DNA from 3 places in the Paenibacillus sp. FSL R10-2788 genome. Region 1 is predicted to be linked to each of the others. Evidence: riboswitches for the same ligand, from Rfam matches in the RefSeq annotation. Region 1 holds a riboswitch; each other region holds the start of a gene.
What was found. Region 1 has a riboswitch for cyclic di-GMP ahead of NSQ50_RS20755 (thiamine pyrophosphate-binding protein). Riboswitches for the same ligand answer to the same signal wherever they lie in the genome.
Positions count from the first base shown of each region.

Region 1 (8,037 bases):
GACATCTGGTGCGAGCTACATTGGAGTCCTTAGCCTTTCAATCTAGAGATGTAATAGGAGCTATGGAAAAAGACGCAGGCATGCCATTGACCGGCCTTCGTGTGGATGGCGGAGCTGTGCGTAACGATTTGCTGATGCAATTCCAGTCTGATATCCTGGGCAGTGAGGTTACTAGAACAACCTATGCGGAGACAACAGCTTTGGGTGCGGCGCTTCTGGCCGGGTTAACGTCCGGAGTCTGGACACGTGCCCAGCTAGAGAGCTTCAACAAGGCTGAGAGGGTCTTCTCGCCTGAGATGGGTATAACTGAGCGGGAAGGTCGTTACAACGCCTGGAAGGACGCTGTAGCGCGTACCATGGGTTGGGAGAAGCATGAAGGATATCAGTGATAAAGGAGCTGTATATATCTATGGTCAACGGAACCGAATCTGATCTGCCGGGCGGACTATCTAAGCCGGCGCTTCGAGCCCTGCATGGGGCTGGATATGTTCAGCTTCAACAATTCAGCAAGCTTACTGAAGCAGAGCTTCTGCAGCTACATGGATTGGGGCCAAAGGCGATCGTCCTATTACGGAGTGCTCTCGCGGAAAAGGGGCTCACCTTTGCGAGTAAGTCCTGATGTTGCGTTCATATTTATATTAAAAAGCAGCAAGCTTAGGTGAATCCCTAGCTTGCCGCTTTTTGTTATACAGCTCCTAATATTCAATAACAAATGCTACATTTTGCCAACCGGCACCCACTGTCCAGAACAGGACTTTATCACCACGTTCGATCTTTCCAGTAGTTACAGCTTTATGTAGAGCAATAAATGGGCTGCTGGTAGAGGTATATCCGAATTCATCCCCTATGTATACCGCTACATTGCGATCAATGCCGACTTTCTCACACATCTCTAAGATATTAGGCAGTGAAAACTGTGAGAAGCAGGCTGCTTTAATGGCTTCAGGCGCGATATTGTTGTTAGACAGTAGAGTACGAATAGACTCAGAAGCAGCATCTATGCAAATGGAATTATCAAAAGGAATAAACTTCACATTAAACTCTCCAGCCGCTACACCTTGTTTACCCAGTTTAGCCAGGCCTGCGCACGGGAACTTGGAATTATCGCAAACACAAGGATCCGTTTGGTAGATAGAGTCAATGAAACCGACCACATCCTCAGCTTGTTCAAGAATGACTGCCGCCGCTGCATCACCGAAGTTAGCGTAATAGACTGGATCATTCTTATCGGCATGAGGGGTTACATAATCGGAGCCGATGACCAACGCTCGTTTAATCCTAGGATTCGCTTGCATCTGACGGCTAACCTGTTCCACAGAAGCCGTCATACCCGCACAATTAGCATTACTGTCAATGCAGATCGTATGGGATGCGCCTTTGATCAAACGGTGAATCATTAATGAGTTGGTAGGAAAGATATACTCAGGAGTTTGACTTGCATAGGCAATAAGGTCGATATCGGCACCTGTGACTCCAGAACATTCCTGGCAGCCTCAAAAGCCATCGTAAGGGAATTCTCATCCGCATCCTTAATACTATACCGTGTAATACGACCTAATGCGGATAATAGACCTCGAATATCAATGCCTTTTTCGTCAAAATGCTTAATGAAAAAGTCGTTACCAACTATATTGCTGGGATGATAGATATCAATGCCTTTAATACGAATTCCGGTCATAATACGCCTCCAGGAAAGCAGTAAAATGTGGCCTACATATTAAGATTAAAAGATCTAGACTGTAACCGCAGAAATGATCTCGATGTTATCGAGTCCAGCTTTACGGCCAAGACGGGAAAGCTGCATTTTGAGGATCGGGTTATTTTCAAGCGTTAGATTTACTTTTACAAATCCATCATTCTTAAACATTACAAAGCAGCTTTCTAAAAGAGGTACAACATCTGGTGCAGTTACATTTAGCTTTCTGCAGTCGATTTTTAGTTCATAGTCAGCTGGAGTAATTGGATTGATAGTTTGTTGATAAGCTTGAATAGATTTTAGACCATCTTCTTCAGAAAATGTTCCATCTAACTCAATGTTAATAACCTTGTTTGTAGTGTCTGTCTTCAAAACGAAACTTCCCATGCCTAAATCTCTCCCATAGATTGAATTTGTCCAAAACAGTTCGACTGCAATATCCAGCCATGTATATCCATTTAGCTGTTTTATAAAAGTCAAAATTCGACACTATACAGCAAGTAATGGGATATTCCGACTCTATTATAGGCATATTTTTCAAGTGTATGCAATAATAAAGTCGAATTTTGTATATTGTTGTCGAACTGTTGGGTTATTGGATTTCTTCTATGGTTGCAAGCAGGATATTAAAAGCTGTAATGATTCTAGGTGCCCCTATAACGGGTACTAAGTGTAATAGAATACCTTTAAGCTGTTCTACGGTAACTCCAACACGAAGGGCCATGACATAATGAACGCCCAACTGTTCGAATTGACCCATTGAAATTAAAGATGAAATGACTGCGATTTCCTTCCAGTCAGGGGCTATAGTATTACGTTGAAAAATATCGCCATAGGCATTCCCCATAATAAATTCAGCCAAGTCAGGGAAGTGGTCTTTAATTGGAGCTAGTGCTTTTGCGCCATAGTCTCCTGATAGATTCGTGAAGTGGTTGAGACCACTGTTGATATTTTCCTTCATGGTTAGCCTCCTAGTTTAGGTTCAAAGTACGGTGTGCAGTCGGAGGGACTTCATCACGGTCTGTTAGTAGTTCAATAACGGCAACATGGTTTAGAGCTACCGCATCTTTAATTGCAGCTGTGAATTCATCCGCATTCTCACATTTGTAGCCTTTAGCACCTAGAGATTCAGCGAATTTTACGGCGTCCATTGGTACTTCATATAGAGTTCCATCGATACGACCTGTGGTTTTCTCCATACCCTTAAGAGCCATATCTAGTTGCTTATTATTGACCACGATAAAGATGACAGGGATATCTTTGCAGACAGCGGTGTTAATCTCAGCGCCGAGCATCATGAAACAACCATCACCTGTAATGCAGAGGATAGTTTCTTCAGGAGCAGCAACTTTTGCACCAATAGCCATGCCGATCGAATTACCCATGCAAGCAAAATACGCATCAAAAACAAAGCTGCCCGGTTTCTTAACCTTGTACCATTTTGCAGCGTGGAATCCATGACTTCCATCATCAACGAAAATTGAATTATTATAAGGGATCAAATCACTTAAAGTGCTCATTACCGAAGCAAGGGAAAGATTCTTGAGGGTTGGAAGCTCTTCTGAATAATCCGCATCGGCCAAAGCCTCACGTTTGGTGATTGTGTTTGGGTCAATATGATTTAGGCAGTGCACCAAATTATCGCGCAGGTCCCCAGTGACCGGTATCGTTTTGGACAATAGTATTTTTCCGACAAAGGTTGGATCAATATCAAATTGAATTAAAGTTGCTGGATGATTCTCCCGTTTAAGATTACAGATGGTCATATCACTTAAACGTGATCCAAGCACTATAAATAAATCGCTTTTATTCAATAAATCGTCCCCGTGGGTCGAACCGCCAACGCCAATAGGACCATGATAGAGTGGGTGATCCCAGACTATAGCCCCTTTTCCACCTGGAGATGTTACTACAGGAATATTAAAAGTTTCTGCGAGTTGAACAAGCTCTTTATGTGCTCCGGAGCGGTTAATTCCTTTACCCGCAATAATCAAAGGATTCTTAGCAGCTTGAATAGCATCGATGACTCTATCGATATTAGCTTGACTAATTAGAGATTCTCTTTCTGGGATTACTATATTGCATTCTTCCAATACTTCAGTTTGTACATCAAAAGGAATACAAAGATGAACAGGACCCCGTTTGGTCAGGGCCACAGAAATCGCATGATTAAAAATAGTACCAAAGTGATCCCCACGTTCAACCAATTTACTGAACAAGGTGGCAGGTTTGAACATATCAGCTAAATCAGCCAGAAAAGAGGTGGAGTCCTGACATTGAGGAATTCCAAGCTCTGTAATGGATTGGTGGCCGGTAATAAATAGGACAGGTAGGTTGTTAGCTTTCGCATGTGCTGCTGCTGTAAGCAGGTTAGTTCCCCCAGGACCCGAAGTACCAAATGCTACGCCTAGGTTACCCGTTTTCAGCGCATACCCTGCTGCTTCGAATCCGGAGCTTGCTTCATGTCTGCCGGGAATAAATTCAATACCGTAATCCACCATCTTTAGAACTATTGGACAAATGGATTTGCCAATGATCCCAAAAGAATGGGTGACTCCAAGGTTACGTAGTGCTTCCGCCATGTAATCTGCGACTGTCTTCAAAAGAAACACCTCACAAGTTTTTTGATATATATTAGTTATTAATCTACCGAATAGATACGATAGATCAATATACTCAAAAAGTAAAAACCTGTGCTCTATAGTAAGCACAGGTTGGTGGCATAAGGCACCGCTAAGACTGAACAATAGTTCAGCCGTCCTGGTTCCTCTGCAACCTGGCAATCATGGCCTCAAACGAAAAAATGAGGCTGTAGATCCATGGTTTTGCGTCATCCTCTTTCGAGGATTTTGCCAATATTAATTTATAGTTGATAAGAATAATTTTCCTTTACAATATATTCCTCATTAATTTTTGTCAACATAATCCGCTAAAAAAACTCGAAATTTGACGAAAGTCTTGTCCAAGAGATGAAGTTTTGCCTCGCGAAAAAAACTGCCACCTAAGACTCAGCTTAGGTGGCAGTTGATAGTTTTGAACTAGAATTTAAAGATATGAATGGTTTTTTGCAGATTAAATACGGCCTGGGTCATTTTTTCCGTTTCTTCTGCAACAGACTGCAGGGCATTAATCTGTTCATTCATAGCCGCCGATACCTCTTCCGTGCCAGCAGCAGTTTCTTCGGTGATTGCTGAGATATTCTCAATTGCACTGGAAATTTTCAAGGCACTTTCTAGCATAAGATCACTCTCCGCAGAGAATGAAGAGATTTGCTCGGTAATGTACTGCACGCTTTGTACAATTTGTGCGAAAATATGGGCAGATTGAGTGATCATTTCATTCTGAACCTGCACAACCTCTTCATTGATGGCAATATTATCGATGGCTTGTTTAATATCTGACTCAATGCTGCGGACCAAGCCGAATACTTCTTTTGTGGATGCCGTAGATTCTTCAGCAAGCTTGCGAACCTCTTGAGCTACAACGGCAAAACCCCGACCATGCTCTCCGGCACGAGCAGCTTCGATGGAGGCATTCAGTGACAGCAGGTTGGTCTGCTCAGCGATCTCTGTGATGGTCTTGGTGATCATCGTAATCCCGCGGGCATTTTGTGAGAGAGCTTCAATAGTATCAGCCACTTTTTGTGTAGCCTCTATGTTTTTGCGCATGCCTTCAGCCTGTGTATCTACGGATTGGCGCCCTTGCTCAACAAGTTCTAAGGTATGTATTGAACGTCTGTTCATTTCTTTGGTGGAGTTCGTATAATTGGATACTTTGGTCTCAATGTCTTTAATGGATTCTGTCATATCAGCGATATCCGTAGATATTTCATTTGCACCAAGAGCGAGCTCAGTAGAAGAAGAGGCTACTTGTGCCATGACAATCTTCAGGTTCTGGTTCTTATCTTCGATTCCGCGGCTTGCATCCATAACTTGACGGGTGATCTGCGATGCATCGGTCAGAATCTTCTTGAGCTTATCAATCATTGTGTTAAAGGAGCGGCTTACGTCACCCATTGAGCCATTTTCGTCCGCTCTGCTAGTGAAATCGCCCTTCGAAATACTGTGAGATACATTAGCAATATCATCAAAAGATGATGTAAGCGTTCTCTCCACGAAGCGAGCAACAGGTAAAGTCAGACCTGCAAGAACAACTACTAGTATAATTCCTACGAGAAATTGACCTAGAATCATTAACGTAACTAAGACAGGAATAGCAAACAGTGCGGCAACGAGGTAACATCCGGCAACAATTCTTTGTTTTAACGGAAGTTTGTGCATCCAGCTCATTGGTAAAATGTCCCCCTTATTAAATTTTATGTAATGGTGTTATTATAGGGGATTTATAGGTCATTGGTCTATAGAGAAGTGTCATAAATCTTCTTTAAGTAGTAGATATTTAGAATTCATGTCAAAATTCCTCATATATTGTGGAAATTGTTTTAATAGCAGACTTTACCATCCCTACTAGTTCGATAGGAGCTAAAACAATAACTGAAGGAGAGAAAGAGAGTACGATACGACAGGCAGATTCTATAGCATTAAACTCGGCCTCCACGTTCATCCACCCAGTATTAGCAGAGGGTTCTACTAAAGTTATAGTTACATATCTTTCACGTTGTAATTCTTTAAGAATAGACTCATTCACCTTTAAGTTCACTACATATTTTGGCAGTGCTGCTTTAAAAGCTAAAGTCGATTGTTCCCAGTAGCTTTTTAAATCAAAAGCCTCAGGTCTGACAAATGATTCATAAGTTGCGTCAGCTTGTATTAATCTCGACACGCGAAAAGTCCGCATTTCACCCTCGGTTCGTGCCACTACATACCAAACTCCACGTTTTGCGACTAACCCGAGAGGTTCAATGAAACGCTCCTTCATCTCGTCATTCCGTGGGTAAGTGATCTTCACTTTACGGTCTTCCCAAACAGCTTCCTGCAAGACAGATAGGAACGGGTACGTCTCGTCGGAAGGGTGCCAGCTGGCACCATCAATATGAATGCGCTGGCTCAGGTAACTGGCTGGATTATTCGGCCTGGATGGGGAAGCAGCCTCCAGCTTGAGTACGGCAGAAGAAAAGTCGTTTTGTATACCCAGATCTTTTAAAATCGAGGAGTCTGCGGACAGCAGCAGAGTAGCAATCTCTGAGGGCTTCATACCCGTTAACGAGGTTCGGTATCCTTCCGTGAGCATCCAGCCCCCTTCGCGTCCCCGTTCGGCAAGAATCGGTATTCCTGCTGTACATAAGGCTTCCATATCTCTAAACACAGTTCGTTCAGACACTTCTAAGGTCTGGGCTAGCTCACGGGACGTCATCTTTCCACGATTTTGCAGCAAAAGTAAGATGGATAACAAACGATCGGCTCTCATTAAGGGAACATGCCTCCTCCTAATAAATGTTAGTCAGTTCTTAATTAATTATTATATTATATATGTCAGTTGATGTCATATTAAAGAATTATACTTATATAAGGTAAGGATTAAATATAGAACATTTAGAGAAAAACAAATGTAGAAAGGATTGAGAACATGACTTTAAAAGGAAAAGTAGCATTGGTCACCGGAGGCAGCAGAGGTGCTGGTAGAGGAATTGCATTGGAGCTGGCAAGGAAAGGTGCATTCGTTTATATTACGGGCAGAACGACAGAGGCCTCTGGCACAGGGCAAAGCAAGCGGAGCATTGATAACGTGCTTAGGGAAATAAAAGCGGAGGGAGGGTCCGGCAGCGCCATACGATGTGATCATACAAAAGATCAGGAGACAGAGACGGTCATTCGCCAGATTGCTTCAGAGCAAGGGCGGCTTGATATTTTAGTCAACAATGTATGGGGCGGCAACGATTTACTTATTGAGCAGAAGTCTTTCTGGGAGCTTCCAACAGCGCATTGGGACAATATGTTTAATGCGGGTGTGAGGGCACAGTTGGTAACAAATTATTACGCCATACCTTTAATGCGCGAGGCAAAAGCTGGCGGTCTAATCATCCACACAACCTTTTGGGATCATTACAAATATCTCGGAAACTTCTATTATGATCTTTCTAAAAATACACTTGTGCGCATGGCCTACGGGTTATCGATTGAGCTTAAAGAGGACAACATTGCAGTTATTCCTCTTACTCCGGGCTGGATGAGGACAGAGGCGGTGTTGGAGAGCATGAACACGGATGAGGAGCATTGGCATGAGGTTGAAGAATTGCAGATGACTGAATCCACAACCTATATCGGTAGGGCAGCCGCTGCTCTCGCAACCGATCCTGAGGTTATGTCTATGACCGGTCAACCGCAGCAGGTTGCTAAGCTCGCTGAAAAGTATGGATTTACCGACATCGATGGGCGGACTGT
Region 1 is NZ_JBBOQA010000001.1:4,652,724-4,660,760, reverse strand. It holds gene glpK (glycerol kinase GlpK) at 1-389, shown strand, start outside; gene NSQ50_RS20780 (DNA-binding protein) at 410-619, shown strand; gene NSQ50_RS20775 (3-oxoacyl-[acyl-carrier-protein] synthase III C-terminal domain-containing protein) at 696-1,397, opposite strand; gene NSQ50_RS20770 (hypothetical protein) at 1,397-1,678, opposite strand; gene NSQ50_RS20765 (hypothetical protein) at 1,733-2,176, opposite strand; gene NSQ50_RS20760 (carboxymuconolactone decarboxylase family protein) at 2,289-2,657, opposite strand; gene NSQ50_RS20755 (thiamine pyrophosphate-binding protein) at 2,668-4,308, opposite strand; cyclic di-GMP riboswitch class I at 4,464-4,560, opposite strand; gene NSQ50_RS20750 (methyl-accepting chemotaxis protein) at 4,735-5,985, opposite strand; gene NSQ50_RS20745 (helix-turn-helix transcriptional regulator) at 6,107-7,063, opposite strand; gene NSQ50_RS20740 (SDR family NAD(P)-dependent oxidoreductase) at 7,223-8,037, shown strand, end outside.

Region 2 (8,037 bases), 4.2 Mb from region 1:
CTTCCAGCAATTCCTTCACTTTGACGAGGAAGCTTACCGCTTCAGAGCCGTCTACGATCCGGTGATCATAGGAAAGGGCAATGTACATCATTGGACGGTTTACGGTTCTTTCTTCGTCCAGCGCGATCGGACGCAGTTGAATCTTATGCATCCCTAGAATACCCACCTGTGGTGTATTCAGAATCGGTGTGGATAACAAGGAGCCGAATACGCCACCGTTGGTGATGGTGAATGTTCCGCCTTGCAGCTCGGAGAGGCTGAGCGTATTGGCGCGTGCTTTGGAAGCGAGCTCGCCAATCTGGCGCTCGATTTCCGGGAAGCTGAGCCGATCCGCATCACGGACTACTGGAACTACAAGTCCTTCTTTCGCTGCAACAGCAATACCGATGTCGTAGAATTTCTTAACGACCAGATCTTCACCGTCGATTTCGGCGTTCAGCAGTGGATAGGTTTTAAGCGCACCGATCACGGCTTTAGTGAAGAAGGACATGAAGCCCAGTCCAACTTCATGTTTCTCTTTAAAAGCATCCTTGCGGCGCTTGCGGATGTCGAGGATCGCTGTCATATCCACCTCGTTGAAGGTGGTAAGCATGGCCGCGGTCTGCTGCGCTTCGACCAAGCGGCTGGCAATCGTGAGCCGTCTGCGCGACATGCGCTTGCGCTCCACGTTTTTGCCCTCGTCCGGCGTGGCTTTGCTCGCTGCCGGCTTCGCTGGCTCCGGCTTGCCTTGCGGCGCCGGAGCTACCGGTGCAGCGGACTGCGGCGCTGCCGCACCATGACCGGACACATCGGCCTGACCAATCCGGCCGATAGGATCACGGGCGCTAACCTCGCCGAGGTCGATGCCGCGCTCCCGTGCCAGCTTGCGTGCGCCCGGCGATGCCAATGCAGCGTGGCTGTCGCCACCTGCTGCAGGCACTTCGGGCGCGGCTACAGGCGCGGCGGCTGCTACTGCGTTGCCGCCTGCCGGAGCCGCTTTAGGCGCTTCGGCTTCGCTTTCAGCGGCCTGCGGCGTACTGCCGCTTGCGGCTCCAATGATGCCGATGGCTTCGCCAACGGCTACGTTCTCGCCCGCTTGACGCAGGATGGTGGAGATGACACCCTCCACCTCTGCACTAATTTCCAGATTCACTTTATCCGTTTCCAGCTCAGCGAGCACATCGCCTTGACCTACCGTGTCGCCTTCTTTAACCAGCCATTTGTAGATGGTTCCTTCGGATATGGATTCTCCCAGATCGGGTACTAAGATTTCTGACACAGGCCGTTTCCTCCCCAAACATAATGGTTTACGCTATTGTGATACCGTCCTCTTAAGAGGACGGTACAGCCGCTTGTACGTTCGAATTTGATTTTAGGGCTTCTGTTACAATTCTCCGTTGTTCGAAGCTATGAACATCTGCATAACCACTGGCCGGGCTGGAACGTTCCGGACGGCCGATATATCTTACGCCGGCATTCTTCGGTGCGATGGCCCGTAACCGAGGCTCGCTATAGCTCCAGCCGCCCATATTCTTCGGCTCTTCTTGCACCCAGACAATTTCCTGGAGGGAGCTGAGGGAGTTTAAATGTTCGCTTAGCTCCTGTTCCGGGAACGGATAAAGCTGCTCTAGGCGAAGAACATGCAGCCATGACCAATCCTTATCAGGTGCTGCTTCCAGTTCTGTTTGGATGTCGATAGCGACTTTACCGCTGCAGACTACGAGCCGTTTAACTTCACTTGGTTTCTGGCCAAGCAAAGATTCAGCTAATACAGGCTTGAATTGTCCTGAAGCCAGCTCGGTTCCGGCAGAAGTGCTGCGCGTATTACGAATGAGACTTTTCGGCGTCATAATGACTAGCGGTTTAGCATCTTCCTGCCCGCATAACGCTGCTTGGCGCCGCAGCAGATGGAAATATTGCGAAGCGGTAGTCAGATTAGCGACTGTCCAGTTCTCCTCAGCGGATAGCTGCAAGAACCGTTCCAGCCTACCGCTGGAGTGCTCAGGTCCCTGTCCTTCGTAGCCATGCGGCAGCATGATGACGAGATTGCTGCGCTGTGTCCATTTGGCGCGTCCAGCCGCAATGAACTGGTCAAAAATAACCTGACCCGCATTGGCGAAATCACCATACTGTGCTTCCCAGATTACGAAGGTTTCCGGTGCAAACACATTATAACCATATTCAAAGCCTAATACTGATGCCTCTGACAATGGACTGTTGTATACGCCAAAGGAGGCACGGGAATCGCTTAGCTGATGTAGCGGAGAGAATAAATCTCCTGTTTTACTGTCGTGCAGCACCAGATGGCGATGTGCGAAGGTTCCGCGTTGGGCATCTTGACCGCTCAGTCGGATGGGCGTCCCATTTTTCAAAATGGTAGCGAAGGCTAACGTTTCAGCCAGTGCCCAGTCGACCTTTTCACCCTCATTCAGTGCATCTTTACGACGTTGTAAAATGCGCTCCAGCTTCGGATAAACCTGGAATCCAGCTGGAACCGTCAACAGTTCACGATTGATCTCCTGCAGGCTGGAGATGGATACCGCTGTAGTGTTTGCCGCTGCGCGGTCCGTTTGTAGAGGAATGAAGGCTTTGGGTTCTTTTTTCTTATGATTGCCTTCCTTCATATTATCGTACGCACGCTGCAATACGCTTTCTGCTTCAGCATTCATCTTTTGTACGTCTTCGGCGGTAAGAACCTTTTCGTTTTTCAGTCTCTCTGCATAAACCTTGTAGACGGTCGGATGATTGCGAACCTTGCCGTAGACAATAGGTTGTGTGGTTTCAGGATCATCCATTTCGTTGTGACCATGACGGCGGTAGCCGATGAGATCAATTACGAAATCTTTTTTGAATTGATGGCGGTATGCGCTAGCTAAACGTACGGCTGCTACGCAGGCCTCTGGGTCATCAGCGTTGACATGGACTATCGGGATTTCATACCCTTTGGCAATGTCACTCGCATAATGCGTAGAACGGGAATCTTCACTTTCAGTCGTAAAACCAATTCGGTTATTAACAATGATATGGATCGTCCCACCATTTTGATAACCTTGAAGTTTGCCGATATTAAGCGTTTCTGCAACAATTCCTTCACCTGGAAAAGCAGCATCACCATGCATCAGCACCGCCATAGCTTTACTGGTATCAATCTTCGGCAGTCCTGCAGTGCTCCGGTCTTCTTGTGCGGCACGAGTGAAACCTTCCACGACAGGATTGACGAATTCCAAGTGACTTGGGTTATTCGCTAGTGTTATTCTTGTGCGTACGGTTTCTCCTTCACGGACAGCACGGTCTGCACCGAGATGGTATTTCACATCACCTGTCCAGCCATAGTTAATGCCTGTGGAGCCTTCGGAAGGGAAAAGCTCCTTGTTCGGAGAATGATGAAACTCTGAAAATATGATATCATAAGGTTTGCCCAAAATATGTGCAAGGACGTTGAGGCGACCGCGATGCGCCATGCCCATCAAAATATGCTCTGCACCGTCATGTGCAGCAGCGCGTACGATTTCGTCTAACATCGGCACAAGAGCATCATTGCCTTCAAGACTGAAACGCTTCTGACCTACAAAAGTCTTGTGGAGGAAGGTTTCAAATTGCTCTACCTGAATCAGGCGGTTCAGGAGCTCTTTGCGTTCTGTATTATTCAGGGGTGCTGGTGAGCTGGTGGATTCTGCCTGTCTATTTAGCCATTGCAGTTCTTTTTCTTCATGCACATGCCCGAATTCATAGGCGATAGTCTTGGTGTATGCCTGACGCATACGTTGCACGGCATCCCACCCGGTATGCACATCATTCGGCGCATTTTCCCATATAAGCGTGGCAGGCAGTGCAATCAGGTCTTCGCGGGTCAGCCCATAGGTTTCAGGCTCAAGATATTTTGCCATGGGATTCTGATCGCGTACCAGCGGATCAATTTCAGCGGCCATATGGCCATATATACGAATATTGGCGATTAGCTTGGAAGCTCTTACTGCTTTTCTAAGCCATTCGGTGTCTCCCGAGATGCGCGGCTGAGGAGCCGGTTCGCTATCCGGAGTTAGGGGAGGGGGTCCCGAATTTGTAAAAAGCTCGCGATAATTATTTTCTACGGTGGAGGGATCTTTCACAAACTGTTCATATCTTTCTTGAATGTAGCCTAAATTGGGTCCGTAATACTTACTCCAAATGGATTCGTTATAGGGCTCTTTGGCTGCCATGAATACATCCTCCTTAACGGATGAACTCCATACGTGACATTTTGTGTCAACGCTTACTGGAGCTGTGATGATTGCGGTTTCATTTCTCATCTTATTGTGCTACTTTCAGCCACTGTAATCAATTCATTCTTTCGTCCAATACGTTCGCAAAATGGTATAGGTTAGCTTGTTCTAATGAAAAGAAGGGTGTTTCTTCTCATTACCCATTCTAAAGGCCTATTAAAATGATTCTATTATCCTTATTTTTAACTATTAGGTCAGTAAATATTTATTTTGCTAGTACAATTTATTTTATGTAACGGACGAGTATCGTGATAATCGGACAAGATCTTTGAAAAAAAATCTTTTATTTTTCGTTTTTAAAATAGAAAGTAACCAGGAATCGACACACTTTTCCGCTTTCTTTTTGTATAATGTTATTGCAGATAGTAATTTTATAGTTTTTTAAGCAGATCCTTTCGTGAAAAGGGTCCAGTAAAAGGTAAACTTGCCGAAAGGAAGGGGCACAAAGTCGCGGGTCTAAGGTAGAGATACTATGACAGCCGGATTGCCTGGGGACGTAAAATCTTAGGGGGAGATTTTTTGGAAAAGTCCAACCAGGGTAGCAACAGAGAACAGCAGTTTATTGATCTGGATCAAGAGTGGGTACATTTATTATTAGCAGCTAAGAAGGCTGGCATTAAGGCAGATGAAATCCGCCAGTTCTTTCATGAGAAAACTGTGCAGATCGTGCAGTAATACATTAGAGGGGTTACATATCGAAAAAGGGCACAGCGGTTCTTCGCTGTGTCCTTTTTCGATATGATTTAGTAGAAGAGAGGATCGTACCAGATTAGTAGGAAGTATTAATCCTTTTGATCGAGCTTCCATTTCTGATAGTCCAGAAATTCTTTGAATTCGCGTTTGCTAATGCCTGAGTCCATAGCTTCCTGCACCAATCGGAACCATTCCGAATCTAAATGTGATTCCTCTGCATCATTTGGTTCTCCATAGAGTAGGGCATGAATGGATACCTGAAGCGCGTCAGCGATCTTTTCGATAAACTGGATGGATGGATTGGATTGGATGTTTCTCTCCACGTTGCTAAGATACGACTTAGCCACATCTGCTCTGTCCGCAAGCTCAGATAGGGAGAAACCCTTGTCTAGGCGGAGCTGCTGGATACGTTGGCCCATATTCTGTGGCACTATGCTGACGCCCCTCCGTAATTTTTGTTATTAGTATAGCAAATATCAATAAATCGGACAAAGTTTATTGTAAAGAGAAGAGCAGCAATCTGCTTATCCGTGGCCGGATTCAGGATCTGCTGCTCTTCGAGTATTTTATTAAATTACTTTATTGATCTTAGTAGTCTTTTTTCGCACCTTGTTTAGCTACGAAATCCCAAGTCAGTGTTAAGCTATCGCCTTGGAAAATATTTTGATCTTGGTTATTTTCCACAAATTCGAATTGGACGGAGAAGCTGTCATTGGTACCGGCTTTAATACCGGATGCTTCGGTAAAGAGTTGATCCCAACCTGTATTTTTTACGAGATCCGGATGCTGACTTTTTAAAGCAGCAAGTGTAGTCTCATAAACTACATTTTCAGGAGAGACGATAGGTACTCCTTTATCATTATTTCTAAGGAATTTAACTTTAATGAACTCGGCTAAATCCAGGTAGTTATCTCCTTTAGCATCCGTGATTTGAGTCGATGTATTCAGAATGATAGATCCGATATCGAGCGAACCATCGTTTTTCAATTTGAAGGATTTAGTTACAGTATCACCTGGTTTCAGGTTAGGAATATTAACGATGACAGAAGGGTCGGAGTTCAGATCGAGTGTACCCGCTGCGAATGTAGCTGTGCTTTGCGCAGTGTCGCTAAAGTATGCGAAGGTTCCTCCGCCGATTAATGATAAACCCAGTGCTGCAGATGCTACGCCAAGACCCAATGTTTTCTTGATACCCATAATAAAATTCCTCCTCAAATTTGTGTTTGAATTTTTTATAAAATTTATATATTGTATCTTCCGGTTCGTAAGCGGAAGTGGACAATCAACTTAGGGCTGTGTTTCTGTTGGGGACGGTGAGGCTGGCAGTAGGGCAGCATTTTTCTTTTCTAATGCAGCTACAGCCTTCCAAGAGGTATACAGAGCATAGAGCAGAAGCATCAAGCCAGGCACGATCATGAGGACTACACTTCCAGCTTTGGAAACCGCGAAATTCATAGCGTAACCGACATAGGGTACAGTGACCCCGGTATACTGAGCTACAACATTCGCAGAACTGGTAGGGTTCATGTCGGGTGCGTCGTTGTTATCGCCTTTAGTGCGATAAACAGCTTCACCAGTAGCGTTATTGACGGTCGCTTCTACAATCCGGTGAGTAATGAGCAGATTATCTTCGTTCCTAAAGGTGATGACATCGCCTGGTTTGAAACGATTCATATCCCCTCCGGGTTTTAATGCGACAATTGAGCCTGTCTGAATTCCTGGTTCCATCGATCCTGAGAGTACGGTTTTGATCTCATATCCGAAGAAAGCAGGTTCACCACCGGAGGCCTTGGATAACACTACGGCTGCCACCAGCAGAATAAAGATCACAAGCATTAAGCTCGATAAGGTATTATTGATAATTTTTTTAATTCGCATCTTATTCTCCACCTTTCTCAGGTTGAGGGTCCGAAGGAGCTTGGGTTGCTACCGGCGGGGTAGTCGTACTGTCTTCCGCCTTTGGCGTCTCTTGTGGAGCCTCTTGCTGAGGAACATCTTTTGGAATTGTGAGCTCTTCACCAATTTCCGGCTTAACCGGGTCAGTGGCTGGGGCTTCAGGTTGTTCTTTATTTGGGGCTTCCGGAGCAGCTTCACCTGACGTTGGAGGGGTTGCCTCAGCTTTCGCTTTATCCTCGGCTTCTTGTTGCTTGTTCTCCTCAGCCAAACGTTCTTCTTCCTTCTTCGCTTCTTCTTCTTTCTTTGCTTGCTCTTCTTCTAGCCGAGCTTTTTCAAGCTCTTCTAGTTTTTGCTCGCGAGTCTGACTGATCATTTGGAGTTTATCTTGAAGGGTAGTGATACCTGAGGTTGCCGATTCTTTAAGGTTAGTCAATTCGGTATTTAGAGCTTCATAAGTGGAGGTGAGGTCGCTAGAGATCACGCCATCTGGTTGAGTGAAGGTAATCAGGAATGGCAGTGGCTGTGGGAACTCTCCTTCGCGTAATTCAAGTTGTCCATAAACATCACTGGTAACTACCGAAGCGAATGGAAGACCGACATCGTGTATGGAGGTTAGGTAACTAATAACTCCATTTAAGGAAGCATTCAAGGATTCCGAGATCACACCACTTTGATTCAGGCTGCTTTGTAAATCTCTGAAAAATTGCTCATCCTTGATTTCTAGACAGTTTGAATCTAGAGAAGTCATATATCCTCCTATCTGGAAGAGTAAGGCTGCTGCTGCACTTAGCTCATTGTGGATTTGATTCCAAATTTGGCTGTTAGCCGCCAGTTGCTCGTTAACGCTATCTATTTGGGATTGAAGCGCCGCTATTTGCGAAGAAATCTCTTGTGCAGCGACATCAAGCTCTTCCAGCGACATCCCTTCTATTCCCGAAACGTCCGAGTAGTTAGCTGATGAGGAAAAGGGTTGTAGTGATTCTTTTAAAGTGAGCGCTCGATTAACATGTTCTTTGAACTCTGTAAGCAGTGCCTTGATCGAATTCGGAAATACTTCGCAAAAGCTAATCGTGCTAGTGGTTTGCGCAGCAGCTCCAAAGCCTCCATAGGTACCACCAACTTGCTGCGAGGTATATAGAAATAAGACGGAGACAGCCATTCCTGATTGCAGTATACGTAAACCAATTTTCCTGTTTCTTCTAGGTCT
Region 2 is NZ_JBBOQA010000001.1:417,131-425,167, forward strand. It holds gene odhB (2-oxoglutarate dehydrogenase complex dihydrolipoyllysine-residue succinyltransferase) at 1-1,258, opposite strand, end outside; gene NSQ50_RS01860 (2-oxoglutarate dehydrogenase E1 component) at 1,311-4,178, opposite strand; cyclic di-GMP riboswitch class I at 4,649-4,733, shown strand; gene NSQ50_RS01865 (anti-repressor SinI family protein) at 4,761-4,916, shown strand; gene NSQ50_RS01870 (helix-turn-helix domain-containing protein) at 5,024-5,353, opposite strand; gene NSQ50_RS01875 (TasA family protein) at 5,523-6,131, opposite strand; gene sipW (signal peptidase I SipW) at 6,222-6,812, opposite strand; gene NSQ50_RS01885 (hypothetical protein) at 6,814-7,989, opposite strand.
Region 2: linked by a shared signal. The riboswitch ahead of NSQ50_RS01865 (anti-repressor SinI family protein) and the one ahead of NSQ50_RS20755 (thiamine pyrophosphate-binding protein) in region 1 are both predicted to bind cyclic di-GMP.

Region 3 (8,037 bases), 3.9 Mb from region 1:
CCGGGGTGCTTTTCACCTTTCCCTCACGGTACTGTTTCACTATCGGTCGCCAGGTAGTATTTAGCCTTAGCAGATGGTCCTGCTGGATTCATACGGGGTTTCACGTGCCCCGCACTACTCGGGATCCGTCTCGGAGAGAACACAGTTTAGGTTACAGGGCTTTTACCTCTATCGCGGGCCTTTCCAGACCTCTTCACCTACCATATTCCTTTGTAACTCCATGTGAGACGTCCCACAACCCCAAGAGGCAAGCCCCTTGGTTTAGGCTGTTCCGCGTTCGCTCGCCGCTACTGACGGAATCACTATTGTTTTCTCTTCCTCAGGGTACTTAGATGTTTCAGTTCCCCTGGTCTGCCTCTACATACCCTATGTATTCAGGTATGAGTAACTGCGAATTACCACAGCTGGGTTTCCCCATTCGGACACCCCCGGATCAAAGCTTGCTTACAGCTCCCCGAGGCAGTTTCGTTGTTCGCCACGTCCTTCGTCGGCTCCTGGCGCCTAGGCATCCTCCGTGTGCTCTTATTAGCTTAACCTTGATTTTTCCGCAGGAAAATATCATACGATGACATTCTCTTTTGGAATCATCTCACTAATAACATTTACTTGTTTGCACAAGTTGCTAAAAGATGTTCTAAAACGCAAATTCGTTTCGGTATCCAGTTTTCAAGGATCAAGTCTTACTTGAGAGCTTAAACTCTCAAAACTGAGCAACGAGTGAGTAACAGGCCTAAACCTGAGTTTTGGAAGCTGAGCTTCCGATTTGAATGTCCTCATTGCAGAGAACGATTCTCCATAGAAAGGAGGTGATCCAGCCGCACCTTCCGATACGGCTACCTTGTTACGACTTCACCCCAATCATCTACCCCACCTTCGGCGGCTGGCTCCCTTGCGGGTTACCCCACCGACTTCGGGTGTTGTAAACTCTCGTGGTGTGACGGGCGGTGTGTACAAGACCCGGGAACGTATTCACCGCGGCATGCTGATCCGCGATTACTAGCAATTCCGACTTCATGCAGGCGAGTTGCAGCCTGCAATCCGAACTGAGACCGGCTTTGATGGGATTGGCTCCACCTCGCGGCTTCGCTTCCCGTTGTACCGGCCATTGTAGTACGTGTGTAGCCCAGGTCATAAGGGGCATGATGATTTGACGTCATCCCCACCTTCCTCCGGTTTGTCACCGGCAGTCACTCTAGAGTGCCCAGCATTACCTGCTGGCAACTAAAGTTAAGGGTTGCGCTCGTTGCGGGACTTAACCCAACATCTCACGACACGAGCTGACGACAACCATGCACCACCTGTCTCCTCTGTCCCGAAGGCCGCTGCTATCTCTAGCAGATTCAGAGGGATGTCAAGACCTGGTAAGGTTCTTCGCGTTGCTTCGAATTAAACCACATACTCCACTGCTTGTGCGGGTCCCCGTCAATTCCTTTGAGTTTCAGTCTTGCGACCGTACTCCCCAGGCGGAGTGCTTACTGTGTTAACTTCGGCACCAAGGGTATCGAAACCCCTAACACCTAGCACTCATCGTTTACGGCGTGGACTACCAGGGTATCTAATCCTGTTTGCTCCCCACGCTTTCGCGCCTCAGCGTCAGTTACAGCCCAGAAAGTCGCCTTCGCCACTGGTGTTCCTCCACATATCTACGCATTTCACCGCTACACGTGGAATTCCACTTTCCTCTTCTGTACTCAAGCCACCCAGTTTCCAGTGCGACCTCAGGTTGAGCCCAAGGTTTAAACACCAGACTTAAATAGCCGCCTGCGCGCGCTTTACGCCCAATAATTCCGGACAACGCTTGCCCCCTACGTATTACCGCGGCTGCTGGCACGTAGTTAGCCGGGGCTTTCTTCTCAGGTACCGTCACTCCGGTAGCAGTTACTCTACCGGACGTTCTTCCCTGGCAACAGAGCTTTACGATCCGAAAACCTTCATCACTCACGCGGCGTTGCTCCGTCAGGCTTTCGCCCATTGCGGAAGATTCCCTACTGCTGCCTCCCGTAGGAGTCTGGGCCGTGTCTCAGTCCCAGTGTGGCCGTTCACCCTCTCAGGTCGGCTACGCATCGTCGCCTTGGTGGGCCGTTACCCCACCAACTAGCTAATGCGCCGCAGGCCCATCCCTCAGTGACAGATTGCTCCGTCTTTCATTCTTCTCTCAGGAGAAAAAAGAAATTATCCGGTATTAGCTACCGTTTCCGGTAGTTATCCCAGTCTGAAGGGCAGGTTGCCTACGTGTTACTCACCCGTCCGCCGCTAAGTTATTTTGAAAGCAAGCTTTCAAAATAACTCCGCTCGACTTGCATGTATTAGGCACGCCGCCAGCGTTCGTCCTGAGCCAGGATCAAACTCTCCAATTAGTATTGAAAAGAGCGATATGCTCATTTTGAAACATCTGACGAGAAAATTAATTCTCTAATTTTGGATATCACTTACGTGATTTCCTACTCACTCGTTGTTCAGTTTTCAAAGATCAAGTTCTCGTTGACGCCGTTTAATGTCTCAGCAGCAACTCTTATAATATATCATGTTGTTTTCAGAAATGCAAGCTTTATTTTTCGAAGCTTTTTATCAGCCTCGTTTGTATCGCCTGTACGCTGTCTAACAACGCTTACCTATAATACCCCAACTATTAATAGAAAAGCAACCCCTAATATAAAAATAAACAACTAGCTTAATAATTAAGCTAGTTGTTTATTTAATAGAGTTATGTTTATAGCAACGAATTTAATAGTATTTTGCCGCAGTATATTTGCTTGAGGCTTTAATTAAATCGGTTTTCTTATCACTCTTTGCAAGTCCTGCATCCACTGTAGTATCAATGGTAACCCACTTCCCATTAAGCAACACTTCGTTCCAGGCATGATATTGCGTAACGTAGCTTGTATTCCCCATTACCAACTTAGCAGGAACATCTACACTCCGCAGCATTGCGGCAAAAAGAGAAGCGTAATCATAGCAAATCCCTTTTTTAGTAGTCAATGTCTTATCGATGCTTGGAATATAATCAGTAGTTACACTATTAGCAAGAGAGTAATCATATTGTACATTCGCAACTACATAGTTATAGATCGCTTTAACTTTCTCTTCGTCTGTTGTTTTGCCTTGTACTAATTGTTTAGCTTTGACAATCGCTTTATCAGAAGAACTCCATTTCACATTCTGTACGGAGCCCAAATATACGGAATTCGAGTCACTCATGGTTACGTCTACTACTTCGGAATATAACGCTTTATATTTATTGCCGGTTGTATTCTCCAGAACAGAAACCTTATAAGTCCCATTTCCTTGTTGCAAAGGGAAGTCCTCAGCTTGTCCAGAAGCATACAAGTTATATGTATAGCTGCTGTTATCTTTGGTGATCATGAGTTTGATTCTTTTATCTTTCGGAATATCATAGTTAATACCAATAACACCTTGAGCCACTTTGGATGTAATCAGCCAGCTGGCATCTGCACTTGCAGCTTGAGCTGTACTTATCGGAACTGAAGTCATTAGGACGAATAACGCCACCAGCATAAAATAAACCTTTTTCACGGATAAAACTCCTTTCGGTAGCTGGCTGCCATCCTTTCGGGAAGGCCCTTTAGCTTTGCGTCCCTACCTTTCGATAGGTTTGCCGTTATCGTATAAGCTCTATCTGTTCTAGCTTTACTAGATATAATTGATAGAATCCATTTGAAACAAACAAAAAAAGCCTCTTCATTCGGTAGCTGGCTGCCATCCTTTCGGGAAAAGGCCCTTTAGCTTTGCGTCCCTACCTTTCGGAAGGTTTGCCGTTATCGTGTTTAGCTTTCATAGTATAATACTATCATATTTATAGTTGTGAACAAGACCTAATTTACTAGATTACCCATTATTTTATAAATATCTCCCGGTATTTGTGTTTTCTTGTCATTCACTATTCTCCTTTTGTTAATTTGGCATGAACAATCAGCCGATGCGTTGGATTCACTAGCGGATCACATGTAATCAGAGTAAGAATCTTATCCTTGTCATTCCCGTCAAGAACGGAGACATCACTCGGATCTACAACAGAAATATCGTATACCTCATAGTTAAACACCTGATCACTAGTCTTTACCGTGATAACATCCCCCACAACAACCTCATTCAATCTGTTAAACAAACGCCCCGTAGTTCTAGCCCGATGCGCCGCGATTGCAGCATTTCCGATCTCTCCAAGGGGTGCCGTTTCTTTCATATGGGCTGCAGCATGTTTCATATTAGCTTTTGTAGCCCCTTCTAATACAGGCAGCTTCAAATCAATCTTACCGATTTCAATTAGTGCGATTACTTTGCCACCGACCTCAATCTCCGGTTCAGGCTTTTCTGTCTCTTGGGGTTGGGGCTGTGCCTGAGCATCCAGAACCGATTCCTCTGCTAACAGCTGAGTAACTTCAGCATACCTGCTCTTCAAATCTGGCTGGGGAGTACTATCGGCAGTGCTTAGTTCAGCCGTTTCTAATAACTTCTCCTGCTGCCTGTCGTTGTACCATTCGTTAGCTGTCGGATATAACATGATAAGTATCCCAGCCAGTATGAGTAGATAGGAGAATTTACGCAATGTTATTCACCTCCGTATATTGTTTCTATGGTTATATACAAATCAAGCAGAAACAGCTACTTGCCTTTAAGCATAGCAACTCCTTCTGCCTGAAATTAATGTTTAAAATACCCATTTACGACTTCCAAAGAAATTGATGATCACCGTGATAAATGTAACCAGCACCTTTGAGATCAAGACTTGAATACCTAGTCTGTCTGTCAACAGATGCATTAGCAGCAGTGATATTCCGAGCACTACCAGATTCAGCACGATAAACTTGACCAGCTGCACGCGGTCGAAGCCTTCTTTATTCCCCCGGTTGCGATCACGAAAGGTTACTTTTTTATTCAAAATAAAGCTATTCGCCGTACCTGCACTATAGGAGATCACCTGCGCCAATGCGTATACCATCCCTAGTGAATTCAACAATGTGAAAATCACAAAATCAATAAGCGTATTGAGCAAACCTACGGCATTAAATTTAAGGAACTGTATGAATGCAGCACGCAAGTTCTTATCTGACATCATTGTGGTCCTTCCGGCGGTCCAGTTGTTCTTCGTTCTGGTAGCCTTTAGTCTCACTAACAATGTATAGCGGTCTATCTTTAGACTCGTCATAAATCCGTCCGATATACTCCCCAATCACACCTAACAGCATCAGAACGATACCGTTAAAGAGCAGATTGACGCCTACAATGGAAGCCCAGCCCGGAACCGTCCAGGAGGTGAAAAATATCTTTTGAAACAAGACGAAAAATAAATAGAGAAAGCTAGAGAATGAAAGGAAGAATCCAATATACGTAGCAATCTTAAGCGGCTTATGTGAAAAAGAGGTGATGCCATCTAACGCAAAACGAATCATTTTCTTCAGCGGATATTTGGTTTCTCCGGCAAAACGTTCTTCCCGTTCATATTCCACCATAGTCTGCTTGAAGCCAACCCAGCTCACCAAACCTCGGACATAGCGGTTCTTTTCTTTAAGTCCCCGCAGGACATCACATACCTTACGGTCAATAAGACGGAAATCGCCTGTATCCGTAGGAATATCCACACTTGTCATACTGCTGAGCAGGCGGTAAAAAAGCTTCGCGGTGACCTTTTTGAACATCGTTTCTCCGTGGCGCTTCAGGCGTTTCGCATATACAACGTCGTAGCCCTCTTTCCACTTCTCGATCATTTGCAAAATGACCTCCGGAGGATCCTGAAGATCAGCGTCAATAACAACAACCGCTTGACCTTCGGCATAGTCCATGCCAGCTGTAATCGCTACCTGATGTCCGAAATTACGCGAGAAGTCAATCAGCTTGACATGCTCGTCTCGTTCACAGATCTCCCGAATCATCTGGGCGGAACGATCACGACTGCCGTCATTGACGAAGACCAGCTCATAAGTATCGCCGCACTCGTCCATTACTTTTTTCAAACGTTCATAAGTATGGCTAATTACTTGCTCCTCATTGAACATGGGTACAATCACACTATATCTGGCTTTCACCTTTATTCCTCCTACAAGCTTTTTGGAGCGTTACATCCATCTACACTTCATAATAACGCTGCATGCATAAACTTATTTTATAGATTTTTATTAAATCCTAGAAAACCCAAGTAGGGAACCAACGCAGCATATCTTTCACGTAATCTCCACTGACCTGCATCCCTGACAGTACCGGGTAGAAAGCGATAAAGAGCAGCAAAGCAACGGCTACATAGACATACTGTACGTAACGGGCCTCAGGGAATTTACTATCCAGCAACTTCATTATATATACAATACCAAGAATCATAAATGGTACCATAGCAAAATAATGGTAAATAAATGTTTCTCTTGGGACAAGCATCCACGGAACATATTGCGAGAAGAAGGCGATCCAGATCATGTAGAGGTTCTTATCTTTACGTTTCAGCGTAATCCACAGCGTTGCCAGCATCGCAAAAATACCCGTCCACCAGATAAGAGGATTCCCCATAGTCACTATACTGCTGACCTGACCTTCCGGCAAACCTTCACCGCCGCTAAAGAACCAGACCGGTCTCTTCATAAACGGCCATTGCCACCATGAGGAAGCAAAGGGATGTGTAGCTACAAGCTGACTGTGATAGTTGTACATATTCTTTTGGGAATCAATCAACCCTTTAATAGTGAAGCCCTCTGCTGATGCAGATAACCCTGGCACAAAAGATAAGCTATAAATAATTACTGGAATAATTACAAAGAACCCGATACAACTAGCCAACGTAATAATAGTCTTTTTCCAAAAAGAATCTACCGCTTCACGACAGGTGCCCAGCAATTCCTTGTCTTTAATCTTCCCCTCGGCCAGCAGGCGTCCGGAGGCTTGGTATTCTCTGTAGCGTTCAAAAAGGGAGATAGCCAGCATAATGGCCAGCCCTGCTCCTCCATAGAGCACAATCCATTTCGAAGCTACGCCGATTCCGAAGAATAAGCCAGACCAGAATAACGGAATTAATGTTTTTCTTAAAGGCTGCTTGTAGAAATTCATTGTGTAATACCGCTGCATAAAATAGAACATCAACATAATGAAGAATACTCCGTATACGTCAATCGTGGAGATTCTTGTCTGTGTGAAATGCATGAAATCCAGTGCAAACAATCCTGCCGCGAGGGCCGCGTATTTGCTTTTCTTAAACAAACGCAGCGCCATTACATATATGAGAGGTAACATGGCAACTCCGAACAAGGTTCCGATAATACGCCAGCCGAATGGATTGACCCCGAACAGCTCCATCCCTATGGCAATTAACAACTTACCAAGCGGTGGATGCGTATTCTCGTAAGGCACAATCCCGTGTGTATATTCATAAGCTGTTCGCGCATGATAGATCTCGTCAAAATAAGTGCTATTCATAAAGTTAGAATATTCCGGAATGAGCGACTGCTCGTCAAAAAGATTGGCCGCTGCTCCTCTTTTAGGAACTGCGTTAGCATCCGGTGTCACACCAGCAATAGGAAGGGGTATTCTTTCTCCCCCCTGCTCATAAAAGGCCATTTCGTTCAAAGTGAACCCTGGAGAGGTAACTGTAAACTTCACATATCTCGCAGTAACGTTCAGGGGTTGGCTTTTCCAGATGAAGACATTCCCGACATCCTCACTGACATCCATCGGACTGCTCCAGACCTCAGGATTGTCGCTGAATTCCAGCTTGAACTTACCCGTGCCCACGCCACCAAAGATATTGACCCGTTCCAATGGTTTACTCTGTCCCAAATCTACATAGAAGCTTTCACCACTGGCAGCAGGCTCCCATAAAGTCTCTGGAGATTTAGTAGAGCCAAGATTATATAAAGCAAGCGCTGCGTAAACGGCCGTAATAGCTATTAGGCATATCCAATCTATACGCTTAAACTTCATCGTTAGATCGCCCTCCCTTCTGATGCGGTTTAATTTGCCCGACAACTCTCAAATCTTCTTCATATTGTTCTTCCAGTGTAATTGGTGCTGGAAGAGGTTTTATACCCTTGCGGACATACA
Region 3 is NZ_JBBOQA010000001.1:720,281-728,317, reverse strand. It holds rRNA gene NSQ50_RS03205 (23S ribosomal RNA) at 1-536, opposite strand, end outside; rRNA gene NSQ50_RS03200 (16S ribosomal RNA) at 800-2,357, opposite strand; gene NSQ50_RS03195 (transglutaminase-like domain-containing protein) at 2,725-3,534, opposite strand; cyclic di-GMP riboswitch class I at 3,548-3,628, opposite strand; cyclic di-GMP riboswitch class I at 3,703-3,785, opposite strand; gene NSQ50_RS03190 (class D sortase) at 3,899-4,564, opposite strand; gene NSQ50_RS03185 (GtrA family protein) at 4,667-5,074, opposite strand; gene NSQ50_RS03180 (glycosyltransferase family 2 protein) at 5,061-6,041, opposite strand; gene NSQ50_RS03175 (phospholipid carrier-dependent glycosyltransferase) at 6,139-7,917, opposite strand; gene NSQ50_RS03170 (glycosyltransferase 87 family protein) at 7,907-8,037, opposite strand, start outside.
Region 3: linked by a shared signal. The riboswitch ahead of NSQ50_RS03195 (transglutaminase-like domain-containing protein) and the one ahead of NSQ50_RS20755 (thiamine pyrophosphate-binding protein) in region 1 are both predicted to bind cyclic di-GMP.